2 regions of the Sphingomonas brevis genome follow, and region 1 is predicted to be linked to the other one. Evidence: predicted binding sites of a transcription regulator. Region 1 holds the regulator's gene; the other holds the start of a gene.

What was found. The regulator LexA, encoded in region 1, represses DNA repair genes until DNA is damaged. The targets are predictions, from matches to a motif close to GTTCCNCNCTTGTTCT.
Region 2: uvrA (excinuclease ABC subunit UvrA) is a predicted target of LexA. The motif match lies at 2,051-2,066, and genes of this name have one in related genera.

What each region holds. Positions count from the first base shown of each region.
Region 1 is NZ_JAMGBB010000001.1:516,208-520,630, forward strand. Features, by position in the region: gene LZ518_RS02765 (ComEC/Rec2 family competence protein) at 1-929, shown strand, start outside; gene LZ518_RS02770 (VOC family protein) at 930-1,274, opposite strand; gene lexA (transcriptional repressor LexA) at 1,401-2,051, opposite strand; gene LZ518_RS02780 (anthranilate synthase component II) at 2,107-2,691, opposite strand; gene LZ518_RS02785 (peptidylprolyl isomerase) at 2,705-4,423, opposite strand, start outside.
Region 2 is NZ_JAMGBB010000001.1:1,082,454-1,086,876, forward strand. Features, by position in the region: gene LZ518_RS13535 (CAP domain-containing protein) at 1-545, opposite strand, end outside; gene LZ518_RS05615 (hypothetical protein) at 761-1,840, opposite strand; gene uvrA (excinuclease ABC subunit UvrA) at 2,079-4,423, shown strand, end outside.

The DNA of each region.
Region 1 (4,423 bases):
AACCGGTTCGGAAAATGTTTGGGCCGCGCGATGAAAGCCGGTTCTCGAGGATATTGCGCGGCGCCGTCGGCCTGTTGCTGACCGGGCTGGTGGTCGAGCTCGCGCTAATCCCGTTCGCGCTTCATCATTTCCATCGCGCAGGCCTCTACGGCGTGGCGGCCAATCTCATCGCAATCCCGCTCACCACCTTCGTCGTCATGCCTTTGGAAGCGCTGGCGCTGATCCTGGACCCGCTTGGCCTAAGCGCGCCCATTTGGACGGCCACCGGATGGTCGATCGATGCCATGCTGGTCCTGGCTCATCGGGTGGGCGAGGCCGAGGGGGCGGTCGCGATGCTGCCAACCATGCCGAGCTGGGCGTTCGCCTTGATGATTGGAGGCGGGCTATGGCTGACCCTATGGAGCGGTCCCGTCCGGAGATGGGGCCTTTTGCCGTTTGCGATGGGCGCGCTCGGCGCTGCCATGGCGCCGGTTCCGGACATATTGATTACCGGCGATGGCCGGCACCTGGCCTTGATCCGCGACGATGGAGTGCCCGTCCTGCTCCGCAGCCGGACCGGCGATTTTGTCCGTGACCTGATGAGCGAGGCGTCGGCCTATGACGGCGACCCGCTTTCCCTTGAGGAACAGGGTTTCGCCCGCTGCAGCCGCGATGCATGCGTCGCCGACATTGTGCGGCACGGTACGGTTTGGCGCTTGCTCGCAACCCGCGGCCGCGACCGGATCGACTGGGCGGAGCTTACCAAGGCTTGCGCGGATGCCGACATCGTCGTTGCCGATCGCCGCTTGCCGCGAGGATGCTCACCGCGCTGGCTCAAGCTCGACCGCCAATCTCTGGAGAAGAATGGTGGCGTCGTAGTTTTTCTCGACGGCAGCCCGCGCGTTTCCACGGTTGCCGAAAGGGTCGCGCGTCATCCTTGGAGGAGTTGATCAGGCCTCTTGCCACACAGCCAATTCGCTGCCGGATGGGTCGATGAAATGGAATCGCCGGCCGCCGGGGAAGGAAAAGATCGCCTTGGCGATGATCCCGCCCGACTTCATCACCGCGTCGAATGCCGCTTCGAGATCGTCAACCCGGATCACCGGGAGCGGCGCTGCCAGCGCCTCCGACGGCTGTCCGTTCAATCCCAGGTCGACATCGCCGCTGCTTGTCGCGGCATAGTCGGGACCATAGTCGGTGAACTTCCAGCCGAACGCCTTGGCGTAAAAGCCGCGCGTCAGCTCATGCGCCGTGACGCTGGGGAGTTCGACATAGTCGATGCGGGGTGAGGGCATGTCCATTCCTAACCGTTCGTCCTGAGCGAGAGATAGACCCAGAACTCCGTCATCCCCATGCGCGCCCTTCGACTACAGCCCTTCGGGCTTCCGCTCAGGACGAACGGAGGGGTTGGTAAGTCAAACTCAGTAGCGCCGGATCAGGCCGGACAGGCGTCCCTGAATGGTCACCCTGCTTTCGTCATAGCGCTGCGGTTCATAGGAACGATTGGCGGGATCGAGGCGGATCATCTGGCCTTCGCGACGATAGGTTTTGAGCGTCGCTTCCTCATTGTCGATAAGCGCGACGACGATCTCTCCGTCACGGGCGCTGTCGACCTTGCGAATGAGGGCGAAGTCCCCGTCGAGAATTCCTTCGTCGACCATGGAGTCGCCCGACACCTCCAGCGCATAATGCTCGCCCGGCCCAAGCAAGGCAGCAGGGACAGCGAAGCCCTCATTGCCTTGCAATGCCTCGATCGGCGTACCGGCGGCGATCCGGCCGTGCAGCGGAATTTCGATCGTGTCGTTGGCCGCAGTGGGCACGACCGGCCGGGCCTGAGCAACTGGCGCAGGGGCCGCGACCTCGGGCATCTTCACCACCTCCAGCGCCCGGGCTCGATTGGGCAGGCGGCGGATGAACTGCCGTTCCTCAAGCGCCGAGATGAGCCGGTGCACGCCTGACTTGGATTTCAGGTCCAACGCCTCGCGCATCTCGTCGAAACTTGGCGAAACGCCGGTTGCGGACAGCCGCTGGTGAATGAAGTTCAGCAACTCGTGCTGCTTGGCGGTGAGCATCGGACCCCTCCGTGCGGAACGAACAGAGAACGTGTAGGCAACAAAAAGTCCGGCGTCAAGCAGTAACGAAGCAGGCGGTTAGGAATGCGTTGAGCAATGGCCGACCCTGTTCCGAGGCAACGCTTTCGGGGTGGAATTGAATGCCGTGAACCGGCGCGTCGGCATGCCGCATCGCCATTACCGTCCCATCGTCGCTCCAGGCATTGGGCAAAAGCGGAGGTCTTGGATCGGTTACCGCCAGCGAATGATAGCGGGTGGCGGCGAAGGGCGAGGGGATTCCGGCAAAAAGTCCGCTGCCGTCGTGGCGCACCTGGGCGATCTTGCCATGGACCGGATGGGTCCGCCCGACGGCAGAGCCGCAGGCAACCGCAATCGCCTGGTGGCCAAGGCAGACGCCAAGCAGCGATCTCCGCCGTTCGATGCACGCCTTGGCCAGTGAAACTGATATTCCGGCGTCTTCGGGCTTGCCGGGGCCAGGCGAGATCAGGATGCCGTCAGCGCCAGAACCAATCGCTTCGGCAACTGTCAACGCGTCGTTGCGCTTGACCGCCACCTCGGCGCCAAGAGCGGCAAGATAGTCGACCAGCATGTAAGTGAAGCTGTCGAAGTTATCGACCACCAGGATCCGCGGAGCGGTCACTGGCCGCCTCAGCTCATTGTTCGGCGCCGGAATAGCGCTGCTTGGCGGCCGCGATCGCCTCATCGTTGCGCTTGACCCCTTGCTCGATCTTCATCGCCGCCAGCAGCTGCTGGCCGAGCTCATCGGAGACCGCGCCCTCGAACTCGCGCTGAGTTCTGACGATCAGGCCAGGCGCGGAAAAGGCGTTGCCGGGCACAATCTTGTTGGTTTTGACAATGAAGAAGCCACGGTCGCGCGGGTCGGCAACCATGCGGCTTTTTCCCTGGGTCAGGGAAAACAGCATTTTGAGCGGCGCGGCGGCATCGGCATTGGCTTCCGAGATCTGGATGCGCCGCGCTACAACCGGCTCGACCGGGGGAAGTGCCACACCGGCTTCGGCGATAGCTTTTTCCATCGGTTCGCCGCGCGCTACCTTGGCCGCGATCTGGGAAGCGACCGCCTGGGCCCGGTCCATCGCCTTGCGGCGGATCCAGTCGGCGCGGACCTGATCCTTTATTTCCGCCAGCGGGGCAGGCGCGGCTTCGATGACCCGGTCGACCGCGACAATCACATAGCCGCCGTCATTTGCCAGCGTGACAACTTCCGGGTCGTCGTCGACCGCCATCGCAAAGCCGGCCTTTAGCGCGGGTTGAAGCTCCGCCGGGAATTTGTAGGCGGCGTCGCCGCGCGCAGCCCCGCCGGCATTGATCGCAGGAGTGGTAACGACCGGCAGCTTCGCAGCGCCAACCGCCTCGGCGAAGCTGGCCCCATCGTCGATCCTGTCCTCGACCTTGGTCACCGCGTCGGTCAATGACTCCTTGCGCTTGCTCGTCGCGAGCAGCGCGGCGATCTCATCATGCGCCTGGGCCAGGCTCTTGCCGGTCGCATTGCGAATGTCTTCGATCTTGATCACGTGCCAGCCGAGGTCCGACCGGACCGGTCCGACAATCGCGCCCTTGGCGGCGGCGAAGGCGGAATTGGCGATTGCCGCTCCGCCAAGGGTCGAGAATTGGGCGCGGGTCTGCGGGCCGACAGCCACATCGGCAGCGGATAATCCTGCCGGGGCGGCGGCGGCGGCGAAGCTGCCACCGGCCTTCGCCCGCGCCGCGATGCCGTCGGCCTGCTGCTTGTCCTGGACCACGGCCTGGCTCAACACGCGGGTTTCGCTGCCGGCATAATTCGCCTGGTTGGCCTTGTAATAGGCGGCGATCTCGGCCTCGCTCGGGGCAGCTCCAGCTACCGTTTCGGGGCTGATCGTGGCCAGCCGCAAGATTCGCTGCTCCGCAACCATGTAGCGCGGACGATTCTGGGTGTAGAAGGACTGAAGATCTCCATCGGACGGGTTGAGGCCTCCGCGGAAAATATCGGCCGGCACCACCGACATCTGGCCCTCGCGCTGCTCGAGCAGCATTGCCGCATAGGGCCGGGCAACCCCTACCGGGACTTTGGCCTCGACTGCGGCGGGCGCCAGAATCAGCCGCTGGGTTATCGCCACCTGAATCAGGCGGCGGACGTCGGCATCGGTGAGCTGTTCCTGCGCCAGAAAGGCATTGTAGGCCTGCTCATTGAATTTGCCGTCGAGCCCCTTGGTCTGCGGCAGGGCGGCGATTTCGCCGTCGACCAGTCGCTTGGACATGACGAAACCATGATCTTCGCCAAAAGCGATCAGCGCGTGCTCGTTGACCAGTGCCTCGAGAATTTGGTCGAATTGCTTGGCGAGCGTCGCATAGCTCGCTTCCGGATTTTGCTGCCG
Region 2 (4,423 bases), 570 kb from region 1:
CGATAGAGCACGGTTGGTTGATAGGTCCGCATACGAGCAACTCTTGAATCGGTTGCCGCGATCGCCTCCCCAATTCCAAGCAGCTCCGAATTGCCATTGCGGGCCAGTGAGAACGCCGCGGCAGTGTCAAATCCGCCTTGCTCGTCGATCGCCAATTGGCTTCGTTTTTGGTCCTTTCCCGGACCTGACGCCGTTTGCCGGTCCCAGGTCCCCAGTCCAACCAGAAACCCGAACCGGGCATGGTCGTCGGACTGCCCTTTAAGCAGCTCCGTCGCCAGCGGATCCTGCCCCGCGATGACTTCGCCCCGGGCGGCAAGGGCGTTCAAGTCGGCCTGCTGGGCGGCGCATTGAGCTTCGAGACCGGGTGCAGCGGGTGAACTTCGTGCCCGCGCAACTTGCGCCTTTTCACAAATCGATAGGCGGGAAATGGCGGACGGTTCGGACGACCCGGGCAGTTTCACCCGGCCCTTGGGTTTGAGCGGCTCAGGGCCCGCTTTCAGTGCGTCAGTGACGCTATTGCCGGGTAACGGGATAGATGCGCTCACGGCCCCTGCTGCTTGCGTCGATACGGTCGTGGCGTGAGCGTCGCCCGACTCTACTTCCCGCCTCGTTCCATCGTGAGTCCGGTATACGACTGGCGGGGCAGCACTCGGATCGATTGCATCGACGACCTCTTGCCCTAGCGCGGGCATGGCAAGGAGCGACAGCGCCGCCCAGGCGGGCATACATTGCAGGAGGAGCCGCACTGGTCGGCTTGGCACTATTGCGGGACCGTGCCGCCGCTGGCGAGACATTTCTCCGCCAGCCCTGGCGCCGCCGGCGAACTGCGATCGCGCGCGACCTTCGCCATCTCGCAGATGCTGAGCTTTGGCTTCGCCGGTGCATCTGGGACAGTCACCCGGCCAACCGCGTCGATCGTCGGGTTTGCCGGAACGGCCGTCGGCGTGTCCGGATCATAAGTGTCGGACCCTTGCGGCTCCGGCGTTGGGTAGCGCGAAGCCTTGCCGCCGGCGGGGACCTTTTCAAGCCACGGTCGGCCGGGCGTGCGGGCAAGCGGCGAGCAGGCCTCGCCGGACTCATTCCTTGCACAAACCCGGAGCGTATAGACTTCACCTGGATCGCTGAACTCATCGAGCGGGATGACTTTCTCGCCAGGCCGCGATTCCCCGGCGGTCGGGTGCCACTCGCCGTTGCCGAACATCTGGACTGTTTCGATGGCAATTCCATTGTTCGCGCGGTTGGGTTTCCACTCGACGAGGATGCGCAGGGGTTGGCCGTCACCGACTTGGCCAAAGCCTGACTCTGCCGGAAGGATGGTCAGGACAGGTTGCGAAGGCGCGAATGGCCTTGGCAGCGGCGGTGGAGAGGCCGCGGTCGCGCAGGTCCACTGTGTCCACTCCCGACGGGGATCGTTGATCCAGGCAATCAGGAATCGGAAGCAATATTCGGTGTCCAGATCCAGATTCTTGATCAGGAAGCCTTCCGGATAATCGATTCGGGACAGGTTTCGCCCCGGCCGGCCACCCGCATAGCGGCCTTTGAACCAGTGGATCAGTGCCTCGCAACTATATGCTTGAGCTGAAATCTCGATGCACTGCGCATCGGGACTTGGCAGCGGAACTGGCATCGGCTGCCCATTCGCGGTCCATTCGAGCTTCATCTCCGGGTTCCACAAACGCAGGGAAGCCTTCTGTGAAACGGTAAAGTCGCCGAGGCTGACATAGACGGTCGCTCGCCCATCATTGACGCTGGTCCAAACGTGCTGGGGTTCCGCGGCAGCCGGCTCCGCCAAGGTCGCCGAAGCAAAGGCACAGATAATTGCAAAGGACTGGACGCGCATGGCAGCTCCCCGAAAATATGAGGGACGAACATGGACGCTGGCTGGACAGCGCCTGTACGCCTGTTTGAATCGTTACGCCACAGGAACATCAAATTGGGAATCGCCGGGCGGCTCACGCGATCCCTTGCGTCCCCGCGGCTTGCCTTTCGCACTTGCCGCACCCATGTCGCGATGGCCGCGTTGACCGCCCGCAGCCCCTCGCGTACAACAAGAACAAAGCTGGAACGAAACAGACTCGATGCTGACTCATATTACCGTTCGTGGAGCTCGCGAGCACAACCTCAAAGGCGTCGACGTCGCGATCCCGCGCGAAAGCCTGACGGTCATCACCGGCCTGTCGGGCTCGGGCAAGTCCTCCCTCGCCTTCGATACCATCTATGCCGAGGGGCAGCGCCGCTATGTGGAGTCGCTCTCCGCCTACGCCCGCCAATTCCTGGAGATGATGCAGAAGCCGGACGTCGAGCATATCGACGGCCTGTCGCCCGCCATCTCGATCGAGCAGAAGACGACGTCGCGCAACCCGAGATCGACCGTCGCCACCGTCACCGAAATCTACGATTACATGCGCCTGCTGTGGGCGCGGGTCGGCATCCCCTATTCTCCCGCGACCGGCGAACCGATCGAGGCGCAGCAGGTCAGCCAGATGGTCGACCGCACCATGAAGCTGCCCGAAGGATCGCGCCATTATTTGCTCGCCCCGGTCGTCCGCGGCCGCAAGGGCGAGTATCGGAAGGAACTGGCGGAGTGGCAGAAGGCCGGCTTCACCCGGGTCCGCGTCGACGGCCAATTCCACGACATCGAAAGCGCCCCCGCGCTCGACAAGAAATACAAGCATGACATCGAAGTGGTGGTCGACCGGATCGTCATCCGCGAAGGCATCGAAACTCGGCTGGCCGACAGTTTCGAAACCGCGCTGAAGCTGGCGGAGGGGCTGGCCTATCTCGACCCGGCCGACGTCCCCCACCCCGCGGGTGCCGAGCGCACCGGCGTCGCCGCCGCGCTGGAGCAGGCCGCCGAACGCGACGGCTTCAAGCTCGACTACGCCCCGCCGGGCCGCATCACCTTCTCCGAGAAATTCGCTTGTCCCGTCTCCGGCTTCACCATTGCCGAGATCGAGCCGCGCCTCTTTTCGTTCAACGCGCCGCAGGGCGCCTGCCCGGCCTGCGACGGGCTCGGCGAGAAACAGGAATTTGACGAGGATTTGGTCGTCCCCAACCACGCCCTGTCGCTCAAGAAGGGCGCGGTCGTCCCCTGGGCCAAGAGCCAACCGCCCTCGCCCTATTATATGCAGGTGCTGGGCAGCCTTGCCCGCGAATATGGCTTCTCGCTGGAAACTCCATGGGGCGAGCTTGGCGAGGAAGCTCAGCGGGTCATCTTGCGTGGCACGGGCGGCAAGCCCGTCACCCTGCTCTTTGTCGACGGCAAGAAAAGCTATGAAGTGAAAAAGCCGTTCGAGGGCGTGCTCGGCAACCTCGAGCGCCGCATGCTCTCGACCGAAAGCGCCTGGATGCGCGAGGAGCTGTCGAACTATCAGGCCGCGCACCCGTGCGAGACCTGCGGCGGCGCCCGCCTCCGGCCCGAGCCGCTGGCGGTCAAGATCGCCGGCGAGGATATCTCTCTCTCGTCGCGCCGCTCGGTCGCCGATGCGCTCGCCTGGTTTTCGTCGCTGGATCAACATCTTACCGCGCAGCAAAATGAGATCGCCAAGGCCATATTGAAGGAGATCAACGAGCGGCTCGGCTTCCTCCACAATGTCGGCCTCGACTATCTCAACCTCGACCGCACGTCGGGAACGCTATCAGGCGGCGAGAGCCAGCGCATCCGCCTCGCCTCGCAGATCGGCAGCGGACTTTCAGGCGTGCTCTACGTCCTCGACGAACCATCGATCGGCCTTCACCAGAAGGACAATGACCGCCTCTTGGAAACGTTGAAGCGCCTCAAGGGCCTCGGCAACACCGTGCTGGTGGTCGAACATGACGAGGATGCAATCCGCCACGCCGACCATATCATCGACATGGGCCCCGGCGCGGGCGTCCATGGTGGCGAAGTGGTCTGCGCCGGAACGCTTGATCACCTCCTCGCCTGCGAAGACAGCCTCACCGCCGATTACCTCTCCGGCCGCCGCCACATCCCGATGCGCGCGAACCGGCGGAAGGGCACGGGCAAGAAGCTCACCGTCCATGGCGCGCGGGAGAATAATTTGCAGGACGTTACCGCGTCCATCCCGCTCGGCACCTTCACCTGCGTCACCGGCGTTTCGGGCAGCGGCAAGTCCAGCTTCACCATCGACACGCTCTACGCCGCCGCCGCCCGGTCACTGAACGGCGCTCGGATCGTCGCGGGCAAGCATGACAAGGTCACCGGCCTCGAACATCTCGACAAGGTGATCGACATCGATCAGTCGCCGATCGGCCGCACCCCGCGGTCCAACCCGGCGACCTATACCGGTGCCTTCACCCAGATCCGCGACTGGTTCGCCGGCCTGCCGGAAAGCCAGGCGCGCGGCTACAAGCCCGGCCGCTTCAGCTTCAACGTCAAGGGCGGCCGGTGCGAGGCGTGCCAGGGCGACGGCGTGCTGAAGAT